One region of the Kocuria sp. KSNUG genome, then DNA from elsewhere that is predicted to be linked to it. Evidence: riboswitches for the same ligand, from Rfam matches in the RefSeq annotation. Region 1 holds a riboswitch; each other region holds the start of a gene.

Region 1 (4,194 bases):
GAGATCAGCTCCCCGCCGTCCCACAGCGAGGGGTCCTGCGGCGCGCCGTCCGCGAGGGCCGCGGAAGCCCGCACCGTGCCGCGCACGGGGACGAGCAGACCGGCCAGTGTCAGCGCCAGGGTGGACTTGCCCGCCCCGTTCACGCCGGTCACGGCGAGCGCACGGCCGGCACGGACGTCCAGGCTGATGCCCTCGGCGGCCACGGGCGCGTCCCAGCCGTCCAGGGGGTCCACCGCCGGATCCACGCCGCGCCGCCAGGCCTTCCGGGCACGACGCCGCCGGCGTGCGATCTCGCGCCGCGCCGGCTGCACGCGGGAGACGGCGAGGTCCCGGGCGCTCAGCAGCACCTGCCCGGCGTCCTGGCCGCGGGTGTCCGCCGGGGCGGGGGCGCGCGTGGTCGGAACCCACCCGGGCACCCACGTGCCCTGCTCCTGGAGCAGGTGGCGGGCGTCGTGGAGGGTCTCGCGGGTGGGGCCGTCGAAGGCCACCCGGCCGTGCTCGTCCAGCACGATCACCCGGTCCACCACGGGTTCCCACAGGGCCACCCGGTGCTCCACGACCACGAGCGTGATGCCGTCCTGCGACACCGCCTCGGAGACGGCCCGGCACAGCTGCTCCGCGCCCTCCTGGTCCACACTCGCGGTGGGCTCGTCCAGCAGCAGCAGCCGGGGCCGCATGGCCATGACGCCCGCGAGCGCGAGGCGCTGCTTCTGCCCGCCGGACAGCGCGGTGGTGGAGTGCGCGAGGGGCAGCGTCAGCCCCACCCGCGCGAGCGCCTCGTCCACACGGGGCCAGATCTGATCGGGGGGCACCGAGATGTTCTCCAGCCCGAACGCGACGTCGTCCCCCACGCGGGAGAGGATCACCTGGGTCTCGGGGTCCTGGTGCATGAAGCCCACGGCGCCGCGCGCGTCCCGCGGGTCCGTCCCGTCCACGCTCAACCCACCCGAGCGGGACTGCCCGTCCGGGTCCTGCTCCACGCCCGCGAGGGCCTGCAGCAGCGTGGACTTCCCGGCACCGGAGGGCCCCAGCAGCAGCACGCGCTCCCCCGGTTCGATCACGGCGGTGACGTCACGCAGGCTCGGGTCCTGACGGCCGGGGTAGTGCCACCCGAACCGCTCGAGCCGGACGGCCGCGCCCGCGGGCACCGGCTCCGTCCGGTCGCCAGGCCCCGCCGCGACGGCGGGTTCCGCCGCCCCTGCAGATTTCTCCGGTCCTGCAGGTTCCGCCAACCCTCCAGATCGCGCCGGTCCCGCAGATGTCGCCGGTCTCCCGGATTCCGCCGCGTCCACCGGTTCTGCGGAGTCCCTGGGTTCCGTGGTGTCCCCGGGTGCCGTCGGTTCCGTCATCGACGGCGCGTGGCGCCGGAGGCCAGCGCCCCGAGCACCCCGGTGGCCTGCAGCGCCCGCACCACGAGCCACATCAGGGCGCCGGCGATCACCGCGCCGGAAAGAGTGGTGAGCGCGGCGTAGACGACCTTCTGGTCCAGGGCCCACTCGTAGTTGTACATGATGTTCTCGCTCACCCCGAGGAACAGTCCCGAGAGCGCACCGGCCGCCGTGGCCACGGCCAGGCCGAAGCGTCGGTAGCCGGTCAGGAGGAACACGAGCTCCACGCCGAGGCCCTGGATGAGCCCGGAGATCACCACGGTCCACCCGAAGTGGGTTCCCAGGAAGCCCTCCAGCACTGCCGCGAGCAGCTCGCAGAACAGGGCCGCGCCGGGCTTGCGGATGATGAGCGCCCCCAGGGTGCCCGCCACGAGCCAGCCGCCCGAGATCAGCCCCGCCGAGGGCGGATACGCCACCGAGGCCGTGGCGACCACGGGGTACAGCAGGTTGGACCACATCCAGAAGATCACCGCGCACGCGGCGGCCAGAACCGCCGCCACCACGATGTCCACGACCCGCCAGGACTGTGGGCGGGCGGTGCCCCGTGCGGTTCCGGTGGGGGTGCTGCTGAGCTGTGTCATGGGAATTCCTCCTGAAGGTTCCAGGAGGGGAAGAGCCCCGCGCACCGTGGCGGACGGGCTCTTGAGATGCTCGACTCCCTAGCGCCGGTATGAACCGGATCAGGTTCGAGGGTCTGCGCTCACGCGCACTCTCAGCGCCGCGGTGGCGCTCCCCTGTCGTTGAGCCACCAGTCTAGACCACCACGGCGGTCGGCCGGGGCGCCTGGAGCGCCCCGGCCGACCGCCGTGGTGAGAGGTGAACGCCGTGCGCCGCACCCCGGTCCCGGCACACTCCCGCCGTGAGGGCGCACCGCGTGGCGCATGACCCTCAGCAGCGGGAGTGCCGCCGGAGCAGGACTCAGATCTCGGCCTGCGAGGACTTCGTGGAGTCGTTGTCGTCGGACTGCATCTTGGCCACCTGGCGGGAGATGCCCACCTTGATGACCGTGGCCACCACACCGGTGATCACGGCCCAGATGATGATGTCGCGCCAGGCCTCGTCCTCGTCCGGGTTCTTGGCGGGGGGCTCGTTGCCCGTGATCTGCTTCCACGCCACGGTCATGGCCTTGTTGGCCACGGCCACGCCGCCCAGGGAGGCCACCGTGCCGAAAATGTCCATCGCCTTGTTCATGGGAATCTCCTCGGTTCTCGAAAGTGCCGCCGGCGCGTGGTGGCCGACGGCGTCGTGCTCCCACCCCAGCATACGAACCCGTGCGCCGGGGTGGCGCCACCTGCCCGGGTGGCGCCGCTCCGTGTGTCGTCAGTCGGGGCGGTCCTCGCCGGCCCGGGCCACGACGTCGCGCAGCTCGTCCGCCACGAGGTTCTCCTCGTGCAGGTGCTTGGACCGGTAGGCCGCACGGCCCACCATGTGCGCGGAGACCGGGACCGTCAGCAGCTGGAAGATCCACGCGAGGACCAGCAGGGGAATCATCCGGGGCTCCCCGCTGGCGAGCGCGAGCGCGGTGAGCAGCAGGAGCAGCCCGAAGACCTGGGGCTTGGTGCCCGCGTGCATGCGGGAGAGCAGATCGGGGAAGCGCACGAGGCCCACCGCGGCCGCGAGCGACATGAACGTCCCCGCGACCAGGCACACCACTGCCGCCACGTCCGTCACCGTGTGCCAGTTCATGAGCGGTCCAGCCCCACGTTGCGCGCCACCGTGACCGAGCCCAGGAATCCCACGAGGGAGACGATCACGAGCAGCACCAGGTTGTCCGTGTGGCGGTGGTACACCATCTCCACGGCCAGCGCGGCGCCCACGATGGCCAGGAGCACGTCCGTGGCGATCACCCGGTCCAGCAGGGACGGCCCCTTGGCCAGGCGGTAGATGGTGCCCGCGGCGGCGAGCGCGAGGATCACGCCGCACACCCACACGGCGACGTCGAACAGGGTCATGACCGCTCCTCTCCGGGCCCGCTCCCGGCCTCGTCCATGTCTTCGGTGGGGGACTCGACGGCTCCCGTGGCCTCCGTGCGGTCCGGGTCCCCCTTGACCGGCAGCAGTGCCAGGTCCTCCCGCGAGCCCATGATCCGGATCCAGGCCGCCTCGATGTCCAGCACCGAACGGCGGAACGCCTCGGCCTGCTCCGGCGTGGCGATGTCCAGCACGTGGAAGTAGAGGATGCCGTTCCCCCGGTCCACCTCGACCACGAGCGACCCCGGGATCAGCGCCATGGTGTGCCCCACGGCGGTCATCAGCAGATCGTTGTTCTGCCGCAGCGGCACCCGCAGCACCGCGTTGTGCACGCGCGGTCCCTGCACGAGCGCCACCCGGAACACGTGGATGCTGGCCCTGGCCACCTGCCACACGAACGTGACCACGAACAGGGCGAAGTGCAGCACGTTGAAGCGACCGGACAGCCGGACCGGGGGCAGCACCAGTGTGCGTGTGACCAGCAGGGCCAGCAGCAGCCCGAAGATGAGGTTGCCGGGGCTCCAGTCGCCCCACAGTGCTCCCCACACCACCACGAGCCACAGGATCAGCGGCAGCTCGGCCCGCAGGGAGTTGCGGGCCTGGCGCCGGACGGCGGACGTGCTCATGGTGCCTCCTCGCTCACGCCGCCCTCGCCCACGGGGGCCAGCACGGCGTCGACGTAGCGGTCCGGGTGCACCAGGTTGTCCGCGGCGCTGCCCGCAAGGTCGAACAGCGGACCCGCGAAGACCGTGAGCGCGACCCCCACCACCACGAGAGCGGTGGTGGCCCCCACCATGGTCCTGGGCAGCAGCACCACGTCCGACCCGCCGGACAGC
Region 2 (4,194 bases), 360 kb from region 1:
GCCTCGAACGAGTCCGTGGCGGCGGGCTGCACGCCCAGCGTGAGGTCGAGGATGTGGAAGATCACGAACAGCAGGATCACGATGCCGGTGCCCAGCATGGATCGGGCCATCCAGGCCTCACCGCGGGTCAGGCCGGAGCGCCGGAACTTGCCCCGGGCGCGGCGGGCGCGGGTCCACAGCAGCAGGCCGCACCCGAGGTGCAGTGCCAGGCTGATCAGCAGGACCACCCGCAGGATCCAGAGCATGCCCTCGTAGGGCAGTAGCGGCATGGCGATCTCGCGCAGCCAGTGCGCGTAGTGGTCAAATTCTTCCTGCCCGCGGTAGATGTGCAGGTTGCCGTACATGTGGACGAACACGAATCCCACGAAAATGAGCCCGGTGACGGCCATCGTGGTTTTCGCCGCGAAGTTCGACACCGGCAGGCGTCTGCCCGGTGTGGAAGATGTCCGGTGGTCTCGGTGCACAGTTGCCGTCATGATCGCCCCTCGTCAGTGCCTGAACCGCAGTCTTTGAAGTCGTCAGGTACGTGTTTCACGCTACTCCTGGGAGCTGCGAAAGACGGCGAATGGGGCGGGCGGGTCAGCGTATTTCCCGCGTAATTGTCGACGCGTCAATGGTCAGTGCACTGCGCCTGTTTATCAGCAGTCTGAGCAATTCTCGGGATCGTTTTCGGTCGTCGATTCAGTCGCACTGGAGAAGCTGAACCGCTTCAGGGGACAGGGCCCACACGTCGAGGTATGGAACCACCACGTGACCGTCCACCTGCTCGTGCAGCCAGCGGGAGAGCGTGCGCAGCCCAGTGCTGTCACCGGGCGGCAGCTGCACCATGCGGCGGCCCAGGTTGTCGTGGACGAGAAGCGTGCGACCGCTCGCAGCCAGGGCCCGGATCAGGCGCTCGTCGTCGGCGCGGTCACCCAGGGTGCGCGGTGAGTCGTACTCGAACCACAGGACGTCGCAGCGGGAGTCGATGGCGTCCCAGTGGTGCACCAACACGTGGATGTCGAAGCCGTCGATGTCGCTCTTCCACACCACCAGGTCCTCGGGGGCGGGCATGGCCAGCAGCGATGCGGGGGAGACCCAGTCCTCGACGGCGTGCCCGCCGGCGCCCTCCTCCGGCTGGAACCCGCCCGTGGAGCCGGCGCGGCTGAAGGACACCCGCGTGCCCACCGGTCCCACGAACCCCTCCACCACGGTGGCGCGCTCGGCGTGCGCAGCCAGGTTGCGGGCCAGGTAGCCGAGGAACATTGGATCACCTTCGACGCTGATCACCGAGCTCCGTGGGTCCGAGGCGAGGACGGCGGCCGCGGTGTCTCCCACGTTCGCTCCCACGTCGATGACCGTGACGTGCCGGTTCCCGGCCGCGAGCCGGGCGAGCAGGTCGATGGCGTACGCGTCGTACGTGGGATCCCGGCGCTGGTAATAGGGGAGGTTGTGCTCCGGTGGCAGCACGATCTCCACGCCACCGATGGTGTGACGCTGCTCCTGACGGCGCCAGGTCCGCCAGTGCACCCGCACCGGGTTGGTGGCGTGCCCGATCATGCGCCCGATGAAGCGCTTCTTGCGGACGGTCAGGGCCATGGGGGACAAGCCTTTGGTCAGGGGGATGCTGAGGCACGGGCAGGACGGCGCGATCAGGACCGCACGACCCGCCTCGCGCGCCACGATACTGCCACGGGCGTGGCGGCGCCGTGGACGGGCCGCGATCACGGCGGCAAGAGGCCAGCCAAGGGAATGCTGCGGGGTCGCCCTCTCACCGCCGGATGTGTGCTAGACATGTGACCGTCCACACGGGAGCCCCAGACGCGGGGGCTGAGATCGGGCCAGTGCTGCCCGGGACCGTCGAACCTGAACCGGCTCGTACCGGCGTAGGAAGTGAGGAACGGCCTTGCCTTCGCACACCCCCAGCACATCTGCCCCTGAGACCTCCACGCAGGAGGGCGCCCAGAACCGCACCGGGGAGAACCCCGTCCAGCAGTCCGAGCAGCACGAGTCCCACCGCCTCAGCTGGGTGGAGGACGGGGAGCACGGCATCCGTGTGCCCGTCACGGAGATCCACCAGCTGGACGCTCCGGACGGCACCCCCAACGAACCGTTTCGGGTGTACCGCACCATGGGCCCGGGCAGTGTCCCGGAGGAGGGGCTGGAGCCCTGGCGCGCCGAGTGGATCGAGGCCCGTGAGGACACCGAGGTCCACCAGGCCCGCGGCCGCAAGCTCGAGGACGACGGCCGCGGCGCCGTGCGCCGCGGTGCACCGTCCCAGCAGTGGCGGGGGAGGAAGCCGGAACCCCGGCGGGCCCGGCCCGGCAAGACGGTGACCCAGATGCACTACGCGCGCCGCGGCGTCGTGACCCCGGAGATGCGTTTCGTGGCGCTGCGGGAGCAGTGCGACGTGGAGCTCGTGCGGGAGGAAGTGGCCGCCGGGCGTGCGGTGATCCCGCTGAACGTGAACCACCCGGAGTCCGAGCCGATGATCATCGGGCGCAAGTTCCTGGTGAAGGTGAACGCGAACATCGGCAACTCGGCGGTGACCAGCTCCATCAGCGAAGAGGTGGCCAAGCTGGAGTGGGCCGCCAAGTGGGGCGCGGACACGCTCATGGACCTCTCCACGGGCAACGACATCCACACCACCCGCGAGTGGATCCTGCGCAACTCACCCATCCCCATCGGCACGGTGCCCATCTACCAGGCGCTCGAGAAGGTGGACGGGGACGCGAATGCGCTCACGTGGGAGATCTACCGGGACACCGTGATCGAGCAGTGCGAGCAGGGCGTGGACTACATGACCGTCCACGCGGGCGTGCTGCTGCGCTACGTGCCGCTCACCGCCGAGCGCGTCACCGGCATCGTCTCGCGCGGCGGGTCGATCATGGCCGGCTGGTGCCTGGCCCACCACGAGGAGAACTTCCTCTACACGCACTTCGACGAGCTGTGCGAGATCTTCGCGCAGTACGACGTCGCGTTCTCCCTGGGCGACGGCCTGCGCCCGGGCTCCATCGCGGACGCCAACGACGCCGCCCAGTTCGCCGAGCTGGACACCCTCGCCGAGCTGACCAAGCGCGCGTGGGAGCACGATGTGCAGGTGATGGTGGAGGGCCCCGGGCACATTCCGCTGCACAAGATCCGCGAGAACGTGGAGCGCCAGCAGGAGCTGTGCGACGGCGCCCCGTTCTACACCCTGGGCCCGCTCGCCACGGACATCGCGCCGGGCTACGACCACATCACCTCGGCGATCGGCGCCACGGAGATCGCCCGCTACGGCACCGCGATGCTCTGCTACGTGACCCCCAAGGAGCACCTGGGACTGCCCAACCGGGACGACGTGAAGACCGGGGTGATCACTTACAAGATCGCCGCGCACGCCGCGGACATCGCCAAGGGCCACCCCGGCGCCACGGAACGCGACGATGCGCTGTCCAAGGCGCGCTTCGAGTTCCGCTGGCGGGACCAGTTCGGGCTGGGCCTGGACCCGGTGACGGCGCAGGAGTACCACGACGAGACCCTGCCGGCCGAGCCCGCCAAGACCGCGCACTTCTGCTCGATGTGCGGGCCCAAGTTCTGTTCCATGCGCATCTCCCAGGACATCCGGGACACCTACGGCAGCGCGGAGAACCAGGCCGCGATTGCCGGGATGCAGCGCAAGAGCCAGGAGTTCCTCGCCGCCGGGGGACAGGTGTACCTGCCGGAGCCCACGGTCCGGGGCGAGGAGCCGGTGCATCCCTGATTTCACGGGAGTCGATGCCTCCGAGATGTGTGACGGGCCAGCCGCGGGGTGCGCTCGTGGTGCCGGACAGCGGTCTTCTGATCGTTGTGCACCGTCCGTGAGCGCGCGCCGAGGCGCGGGCCCCCTCCTCGCCGGCGGGTCATGACGCCCGCCAAATACTGGGATGCCTGTTGTGCAGATCACCCTGCCTACCTACCCTCGGATCACGGGTCGGCCACAGGTTGTGCGCGGCCGCCGCGGCACCGCTGACGCGTGCCCCATCTGAGGTAGGAGCTCCCATGTCATTCACGCTTCCCGAATCGAACATTCCGGTGGATCTCACTTTTGACCCGCAAGAGATCCGTGATCGATTGCAGCGCGAAAGGCAGGGCCGCCTGCGAACGGATCCGCTGGAGCAGTTTCAGGGCCTGAACGATGTGTTGGAGATCTCGGACGATGATCCCTTCTCAGAGCCGATAGCGCGTGAGCCAGTG
Region 3 (4,194 bases), 820 kb from region 1:
CCACTTGGGAACTCACTTCTCTCGACATCTATGGACTGCGTGTAAAGGTCGGGTGGGCTCCTGCCGGACTGCGAATGTCGAGACATCACGCCGCGGTGGTCTGTGACCGACCCGCTCTCTGCGTGGCTGTCGCACCGAGAACAGGAAGTTCACCCGAGTGTGCCGAGTCCGGGCGCATGAAAACGACTATGCGCACACCGGTGTCCGGCACCGACAGTCCAGACTACCCGATCCCCGGAAGTCACGCCACTCGCGGGCTCTCCGCCGTGCGGGATCAGCCCTCCTGGCGTGCGGTGGCGGCCGAGGTCTGTGCGAAGAACTCGAGCTCCAGGTGGCACGCGCGCAGGAACGCGCGGCGCATGGCCTCGCGCGTGGCGGTGTCCGCCTGCTCGGCGGCGCGGTCCACGGCGGCACGGGCCACCTCCGTGGCGGCGTGGAACTGCGGGTCGTCGTAGGTCTCGAGCCAGTCCGCGTACGGATGCCCCTGCAGCCCCGTGCGGCGTGCCCGCGCCGTGAGCGCCGCCCCCACGTGCGCGTAGAGCCAGTAGCAGGGCAGGACCGCGGCGGCACCCACCGCGAACCCGTCCTGCCCCGTGCGGGCGAGCAGGAAGTCCGCGTACGCGCTCGTGGTCCCGGAGGGCGGTTGCGGGGCGCGCCCGTCCAGCCGCGCGCGGTGCAGTGCGGACTCCCCCGTGACCACGGCGGCCGCCGCCGTGGCGAAGAACTCCCGGGTGCTCTCCTCGGGTGCCGCCGCCGCGAGCAGCGCGAGGGCCCGCGAGTAGGCGTCCAGGTACTGCATGTCCTGGTCCAGGTAGCGCTCGAACTCGTCCCGCTCCAGCGTGCCGTCCCCCAGCCCCACCACGAAGGGCAGGACCGCGATCCGCTCGCGGATCGGCGCGCTCGCCTCCCAGAGCTCGTCGGTGAAGCGGCTGCCGGGCTCCTCGGTGTCCCCGCACGACGCCGCGGCCACGAAGGCGGGGTCCGTGACGAGGTCCTGGACGTGGTGGAAGTGGTGGACCGGGCCGTTGCCGTGGCCCACGTGCAGGGAGTCCGCCGCACGCAGCGCACCGCGCAGCCAGCGGCGGGCGGTGTCGATGCCCTGTGCCCAGTCCCCCGTGCGCGCCACGACCGTGGCCACCGCGGACGACAGCGAGCACCCGGTGCCGTGGGTGTTGCGCGTGGCCACCCTCGTCCCCGAGTACTGGGCCACGGGATCGGTCCGGCCCGGGACCACGAGGGCGTCCGGGGTGGACTCCCCGCTCAGGTGCCCGCCCTTGACCAGCACCCGCGTGCCGAACGTCTCCGCCACGGCCCGGCCCTGCTCGAGGGCCTCGTCCCACGTGGTGGCCACGGGCCGCTCCGCGAGCACGGCGAGCTCGGGCAGGTTGGGGGTGATCAGGTCCGCGTGGTGCAGGATGCCGCGCAGTGCGTCCTCGGCGTCGGATGCGAGCAGCCGCCCGCCGGCGGTGGCCACCATCACGGGGTCGATCACGACCACGGGCACACGGTGGGCCGCGAGCCACGCCCCCACCGTCTCGATGACGTCCACCGAGCCGAGCATCCCGACCTTCACGGCATCCAGCTCCACGTCCTGCGCCACGGCGTCCAGCTGCGCCTGCAGCACGGACACGGGTGGGGTGTGGACGGCCACCACGCCCTGCGTGTTCTGCGCGACCACCGCGGTGACCACGCTCAGCCCGAAGCCGCCCATGGCGGCGATGGACTTCAGGTCTGCGGCGTGCCCGGCACCACCCGTGGGGTCCGTGCCGGCGATCGAGAGGACGCGGGGGGCGGGGACAGAAGGCGTGAGGTTCACGACATTCCCTTCGCTAGTACGAGCTAGATCAGGTTCTACGGGTGTGTTCTCAGCCGCCGTGCGGCACCCCGTGCACGTGGTCCCGATCATGCCACAGGAGCGCCCGGACGAGTCCGAGCGCTCCTGTGGTGGGTGCTCCCCGCGGCCCTCCCGGGAGCGCCGCGCGGGGCCTCAGTCCCCCTTGGGGGTCATCGTGATGTCCCGGGCGCTCACGCCCACACCCACGATGGTGGGCTGACCGTCCGAGGAGGCCGAGCCCACGGGCGCTGCCGCGGCGGTGAACCGCGTGGCCGAGCGCTCGGCGGCGTCGTACTCACGAGTCTCCACGCTTCCGGCACCCGGTGCGGCCGTGGGAGCCACGGCGCGGCGGGAACCGCGGCGCCGCTTGGCGGGAGCGGCGTCAGTGGCGGACTGTGCCGCCGTGACGCGCCCGGACGGGGCCTGCTCTCCAGCTCCGCTCTCGGACGGCGCCTGCTTCTGCGCGTCCCGCTCCGGCGCGGAGCCCTCGGGCTGCTCGGGCCGGGTCTGCTCGGGGTCGGACGACGCCGCGCCGTTGCCGCGACCCCGGCCGCGCTGGCCCGTAGAACGTCCCCCGCGGCCCTTCGAGCCCTCCCCGCCCCGCCGTGCGGAGCCGCGACCGGACCCGGCGCGGTCCTGCGACGCGTCCTCGCCGGAGTCCTCGGCCGAGAAGGCCGCGGAGAGCGAGTCCAGGGTGAGCGCCTCCTGCTCCGCGCGCTCGTCCTTCTGCCCCTGGGGGAGCTCGATGACCTCACCGTGGATCGTCAGGCTGGACCCGGCGTCACCCGCGGCGTGCTCGCCGCGGGGTTCGGAGGCACCGTTCCCACCGTTCTCGGTGGCGGTGTCCTCGCCCTGGTTCCCGCGACCGCGGCTGCGCTTGCCGCGGCGCTTCTTCCGACGCCGCCCGCTCTCGGAGTCCGCCGAACCGTGCTCGGACGCCTGCTCCGGGCCCTGGTTCCCGTGCTCCGCGTGCTGGCCGGTCGAGTCCTTGTGCTCGGCTCCGCCGCGGGAGGCGCCCTGGGCGTCGTCGTCCTCGTGGGAGGAGGCGGCCGCGATGTTCGCGAACGCCGTGCGGGCGGCCTCGTCCCGGGCCTGCTGCTGGTCGTCCGCGCCACCCCGGTTGTTGGACCGGGGCTTGTCCTGCGGCTGGTTCTGCTTCTGCCGCGAGCGCTTGCGCTCGTTGCGGTTGCCGCCGCGGTGGTCCGGCGCGGTGGCCGTGGAGCGACCCTTGAGGGGGTGGTCGTGGACAACGACGCCGCGGCCCGCGCACTCCTCGCACGGCTCCGAGAAGACCTCGAGCAGGCCGGTGCCCATGCGCTTGCGCGTCATCTGCACGAGACCCAGGGAGGTCACCTCCGCCACCTGGTGCTTGGTGCGGTCACGGCCCAGGCACTCCACGAGCCGGCGCAGCACGAGGTCCCGGTTGGACTCCAGGACCATGTCGATGAAGTCCACCACGATGATCCCGCCGATGTCCCGCAGCCGCAGCTGGCGCACGATCTCCTCGGCGGCCTCGAGGTTGTTCTTGGTGACGGTCTCCTCGAGGTTGCCGCCGGAACCGGTGAACTTGCCGGTATTGACGTCCACCACGGTCATGGCCTCGGTGCGGTCGATCACGAGCGAGCCGCCGGAGGGCAGGAACACCTTGCGCTCCAGGGCCTTCTGGATCTGCTCCTCCACGCGCATGTGCTCGAAGAGATCCTCGTCCTCCGTCCAGCGCTGCAGCCGGTCCAGCAGGTCCGGGGCCACGTAGGTCACGTACGCCTCGATGTTGTCCCACGCCTGCTCGCCCTGGACCACCATGGCGGTGAAGTCCTCGTTGAACACGTCGCGGACCGTCTTGATGGTGAGGTCCGGCTCGGCGTAGAGCAGCTCCGGCGCCAGGGTCTTGGTGGAGCCCGCCTTCTCCTGGATCTGCTCCCACTGGGAGCGCAGCCGGTTGATGTCGTTGGTCAGCTCGGTCTCGGACGCGCCCTCCGCAGCGGTGCGCACGATCACGCCCGCGCCCTCGGGCAGCCGGTCCTTGAGGATCTTCTTGAGCCGCTGGCGCTCCACGTCCGGGAGCTTGCGGGAGATCCCGGTCATGGACCCGCCGGGCACGTACACGAGGTAGCGCCCCGGCAGGGACACCTGGCTGGTGAGCCGGGCGCCCTTGTGCCCCACGGGGTCCTTGGTGACCTGCACGAGCACCGTGCTGCCGGGCTTCAGGGCGTTCTCGATCTTGCGGGGCTTGTTGCCCAGCTCCGCGGCGTCCCAGTCCACCTCGCCGGCGTAGAGCACGGCGTTGCGCCCGCGTCCGATGTCCACGAACGCGGCCTCCATGGACGGCAGGACGTTCTGCACCTTGCCCACGTACACGT
Region 4 (4,194 bases), 230 kb from region 1:
CTGCTATGCGTGGGACGCGGTGTTCCCTGATCCGGCAGCAACCGCACCCACCCGGTAGTGGCGGTTGCGGACCGCCAGCAAACCACCGGCCAGCACCGCTGCCAGCACCGACGCGGTCAGTACGGCCACCTTGGCCTGGTCCCCGGCGGCCGCGGACGGGTCGAAGCTGAGCTCCGCGATCAGCAGGGACACCGTGAACCCGATCCCGGCCAGCAGCGCGATCCCCACCAGGTCGATCCACTTGTAGGACGGGTCCAGCTTCCGCCCGGTGAGCACGGTGGTGAGCCACGTGGCGGCAATGATGCCCAGCGGCTTGCCCAGGACGAGGCCCGCGATGATGCCGAGCGTGACGGGGGCGGCGAGCGCCGTCGTCAATCCGTCCCAGCCGCCCACTGCGACGCCCGCGGAGAAGAACGCGAAGACCGGCACCGCGAACCCGGCGGACAGGGGCCGGACGCGGTGCTCCAGGTGCTCGGCGAGCTCCACGGGCTCCCCGGACGCCTTGGCCCCCATGACGGGAACGGCGAAACCGAGCAGCACGCCCGCGACCGTGGCGTGGATCCCGGCCTCGTGGACCAGGGCCCACGTGACCACGGCCAGCGGCACCAGGATCACCCACGCGGCCCACGTGCGGTGCGCGAAGAAGCGGGGGAAGCGGTGCGCCAGCAGCCCGAACGCGGCCAGCGGGACGAGCGCGAGGAGCAGCGGGAGCACGTGCACCTCGTCGGTGTAGAAGATCGCGATGATCGTGATGGCCAGCAGGTCGTCCACCACCGCCAGGGTCAGCAGGAACAGGCGGAGCGCGCTGGGCAGGTGCGAGCCCACGATCGCGAGCACCGCCACGGCGAAGGCGATGTCCGTGGCGGTGGGAATCGCCCAGCCGCCCAGGGTCTCGGGGTTCGTGGCGTTCACGGCCGCGTAGATCAGCGCGGGGACCACGACGCCGCCCACGGCCGCCGCGATCGGCACCGCCGCCTTGCTGAGGTCCCGCAGGTCACCCGCGACGAACTCGCGTTTGAGCTCCAGACCCACGAGGAAGAAGAAGATGGCGAGCAGCCCGTCCGCGGCCCAGGCGCCGAGGCTGAGGTTCAGGTGCCACGGCTCGTAGCCCACCTTGAGGTCACGCAGGGCGAAGTAACTCTCCGCGAAGGGCGAGTTGGCCCAGACGATGGCGATGACGGCGGCAACCACGAGGAGGATGCCGGCCACAGTCTCGCGGCGCAGGACGTCCTGCAGGCGGGAGAAGACGCCACCCGAGGGGTGGTCGGGCTCGCACGGGGGCTCAGGATGGTTGAAGAAACCGGGCTCCGAGACGAAGCCGGTGGACTCTTCCTGCGCCACGGGCTCCGGGGATCCGGGCTCACGGAGGGCAGGGGTGGTCGTGTGGTGCAGGGGCATGGAGTACTCCAGTGTCGACGGGCATCACGCTTGTTTCCGCCGACCAGACTTCCCGGCACACCAGCCATCAAGGGTAGCAGGGCGGTTTTGCGTGGCGCACTCGGGGCGGCTGCCGGACAGGAGCCGCCCAGCACTCCGTTCGGCTTTTCCGTCGCGGCAGCCCGGGAGACGAGGCGTTCTCACGAGCATCTGCCTACGGTGGGGGCATGTTGAAACGGAAATCCACGGGCTGCCTGATTCAGGGTTCCGTGATGGCGGCCCTCTTCGTGATCACCTTCGTCGGAGCGCGGGAATCATGGCTGCTCATGACCATGGAACTGCTATTCGCCGTCATTTTCTTCTCCAAGGCGGTGAAGGAACGGCGTGCGGAAATCGAGGCTGATCGGCGTCGCGAGGCGCGCCGCCCCGCGAGCAACGGCCTGTCCTGACCGAGCCGCCACCGGCAAGACCGGCTACTCCGGACTGCGGCGCGGTTGTGGCTTGGAAGCACGAGCTATCACCAGACTGATTCCCCACAGGAGCAGGACCAGCGCCGGAACGAGAGTCATCATGGACGGCTCGTCCACGATCGTCACGCCGCCCACGTTCTCCCAGGTGCACATGTGGCCCAGTGGCACCCAGCTCCACCCCGCCTCACCGTAGATCGAGCTTCCGTCGCCCAGTTCACAGGACAGGGATCCGGAGTACAGGAGTCGCTCGGCCACGAGTCCCGCGATCCAGACGAGCAACGCGGCGAGCCACAGCACCCATCCGACGTTCCTCGCCCGTGAAGCGCCTGTTCGATCTGACATTCGCCCGTCTCCGTTCTGGTTGCCGTGCGCCGCCGCCGAGCGCCGCGCACAGCACCGGTCAATCGGTCCCACCACTTTTCTATCAGGGTTCCCTGCGGCCCCGTCCTTCCCCGGTCAACCCACCCCCTTGATCCTCGCCAGAGCTCCCTGGCTACACTGACCACCAGTGACACGGGGTGCCGCCACCCTTCCCTCTCAGCCCACCGGGCACACAGATGGGGAAGTCAAAGCGGCTGAGATGACACCCGTCGAACCTGTCCAGTTAGTACTGGCGAAGGGATGTCACGGTCGCACCGCGCAGGTGGCGCACCGCTTTCTTCGCCGTGAGCCACAGGAGTGAGCATGCGGATCGAGAACACCATCGTCCTGGTCACCGGCGGAGCCCGCGGGCTGGGGGAGCACCTCAGCCGGGCGTTCGCGCGCGAGGGGGCGCGCGTCGTCGCCAACTACCACGCGAGCGAGGACCGCGCCCGGGCCCTGGTCGCGGAGCTCGGCGAGGACCGCGCCCTGGCCGTCCAGGCGGACGTGACCGACGCGCAGCAGGTGCGGGACATGGTCTCCCGGGCCCGGGAGCACTTCGGCGCGCCGATCACGGTGGCGGTGAACAACGCCCTGGTGGACTTCAGCTTCAACGGGGACGCCCGCCCCACCCTGGAGAACCTGACCGCGGAGAACCTCACGCAGCAGTTCCAGGGCGCCGTGATCGGGGCCCTCAATGTGATGCACGCGGTCACCCCGGGCATGGCGGAGGCCGGTGAGGGCCGCATCATCAACATCGGCACCAACCTCTTCCAGAACCCCGTGGTCCCCTACCACGACTACACCGCCGCGAAGGCCGCCCTGCTCTCCCTCACCCGCACCGCCGCCAAGGACCTGGGCCCGCAGGGCATCACCGTCAACATGATCTCCGGCGGCCTGCTGCGCACCACGGACGCGAGCGCCGCCACCCCGGACGAGGTCTTCGACTTCATCGCCGCCGGCACTCCCCTGGGCCGCGTGACCACCCCGGAGGAGTTCGCGGACACCGCCCTGTTCTTCGCCTCGGACTGGTCCCGCGGGGTCACCGGCCAGAACCTCGTGGTCGACGGCGGGCTGGTGATGGACTGACATGGCCGCCCCCTCCGCGCACGACGACGCCGCCCGGCCCGCTCCCGAGCGCACGGCACCTGCCGGGGGCACGGCGTCGGCACCCGCCCCCGAAGCCGAGCCGACGCCGCGGACGGTGGCTGCGGCGTCGTCGCCCACGAAGGCACCGGCCCGCCGCCTCCACCTCAACGCGTTCCTCTACGGCACCGGCCACCACCAGGCGGCGTGGCGCGCCCCGAACTCCTCGGTGCACCGCCTCACGGACATCAGCTACTACGAGGAGCTCGCGCGGACCGCCGAGCGCGGCCTGTTCGACGCCGTGTTCTTCGCGGACGGCCACAGCGTGGGCGACGTCTCCGGCGGACCCCACTGGTCCCTCGAACCGCTGACCGCACTGTCCGCGATGGCGCGGGCCACCGAACGCATCGGCCTGGTGTGCACGGTGTCCTCCACGTTCTTCACCCCGTTCCACGCGGCCCGGATGCTCGCGTCCCTGGACCACATCTCGGGCGGCCGGGCGGGCTGGAACGTGGTGACCTCCATGTGGGACGCCGAGGCCCGCAACCACGGCTACCGGGCCATGCCGCCCAAGGACGAGCGCTACGAGCGCGCCCGCGAGTTCGTGGAGGTGGCCCGCGCCCTGTGGGCCAGCTGGGACGAGGACGCCGTCACCGCAGACCCCGAGGGCCGGTGGGCGGACCCCTCCAAGGTCCACCGCCTGGACCACGAGGGCCGACACTTCCTGGTGGACGGACCCCTCACGGTCCCGCGCTCCCCGCAGGGCGAGCCGGTGCTGTTCCAGGCCGGCGCGTCCGGGCCCGGCAAGGCCCTGGCCGGGGACTTCGCGGAGGGGATCTACGCCGTGGCCTACGACCTCCCCGCCGCCCAGGAGTACTACTCCTCGGTCAAGGCGGAGGTG

What was found. A riboswitch is a leader RNA that binds a small molecule or an ion and turns the genes downstream of it on or off. The one in region 1 is predicted to bind thiamine pyrophosphate.
Region 2: another riboswitch for thiamine pyrophosphate. It lies ahead of thiC (phosphomethylpyrimidine synthase ThiC); the one in region 1 lies ahead of AABM36_RS00300 (ECF transporter S component).
Region 3: another riboswitch for thiamine pyrophosphate. It lies ahead of AABM36_RS08775 (bifunctional hydroxymethylpyrimidine kinase/phosphomethylpyrimidine kinase); the one in region 1 lies ahead of AABM36_RS00300 (ECF transporter S component).
Region 4: another riboswitch for thiamine pyrophosphate. It lies ahead of AABM36_RS01360 (3-oxoacyl-ACP reductase); the one in region 1 lies ahead of AABM36_RS00300 (ECF transporter S component).

The regions. Positions count from the first base shown of each region.
Region 1 covers NZ_CP150981.1:65,892-70,085, forward strand. The annotation lists gene AABM36_RS00295 (ABC transporter ATP-binding protein) at 1-1,148, opposite strand, end outside; gene AABM36_RS00300 (ECF transporter S component) at 1,346-1,969, opposite strand; TPP riboswitch at 2,028-2,134, opposite strand; gene AABM36_RS00305 (DUF4235 domain-containing protein) at 2,307-2,579, opposite strand; gene mnhG (monovalent cation/H(+) antiporter subunit G) at 2,709-3,074, opposite strand; gene AABM36_RS00315 (monovalent cation/H+ antiporter complex subunit F) at 3,071-3,340, opposite strand; gene AABM36_RS00320 (Na+/H+ antiporter subunit E) at 3,337-3,984, opposite strand; gene AABM36_RS00325 (Na+/H+ antiporter subunit D) at 3,981-4,194, opposite strand, start outside.
Region 2 covers NZ_CP150981.1:2,461,757-2,465,950, reverse strand. The annotation lists gene AABM36_RS10775 (succinate dehydrogenase cytochrome b subunit) at 1-416, opposite strand, end outside; gene AABM36_RS10770 (FkbM family methyltransferase) at 682-1,578, opposite strand; TPP riboswitch at 1,778-1,889, shown strand; gene thiC (phosphomethylpyrimidine synthase ThiC) at 1,886-3,721, shown strand; gene AABM36_RS10760 (flavin-containing monooxygenase) at 4,000-4,194, shown strand, end outside.
Region 3 covers NZ_CP150981.1:2,007,798-2,011,991, forward strand. The annotation lists gene rplU (50S ribosomal protein L21) at 1-4, opposite strand, end outside; gene AABM36_RS08775 (bifunctional hydroxymethylpyrimidine kinase/phosphomethylpyrimidine kinase) at 275-1,816, opposite strand; TPP riboswitch at 1,804-1,897, opposite strand; gene AABM36_RS08780 (Rne/Rng family ribonuclease) at 1,988-4,194, opposite strand, start outside.
Region 4 covers NZ_CP150981.1:298,718-302,911, forward strand. The annotation lists gene nhaA (Na+/H+ antiporter NhaA) at 4-1,398, opposite strand; gene AABM36_RS01350 (hypothetical protein) at 1,605-1,826, shown strand; gene AABM36_RS01355 (hypothetical protein) at 1,851-2,144, opposite strand; TPP riboswitch at 2,352-2,486, shown strand; gene AABM36_RS01360 (3-oxoacyl-ACP reductase) at 2,532-3,296, shown strand; gene AABM36_RS01365 (LLM class flavin-dependent oxidoreductase) at 3,298-4,194, shown strand, end outside.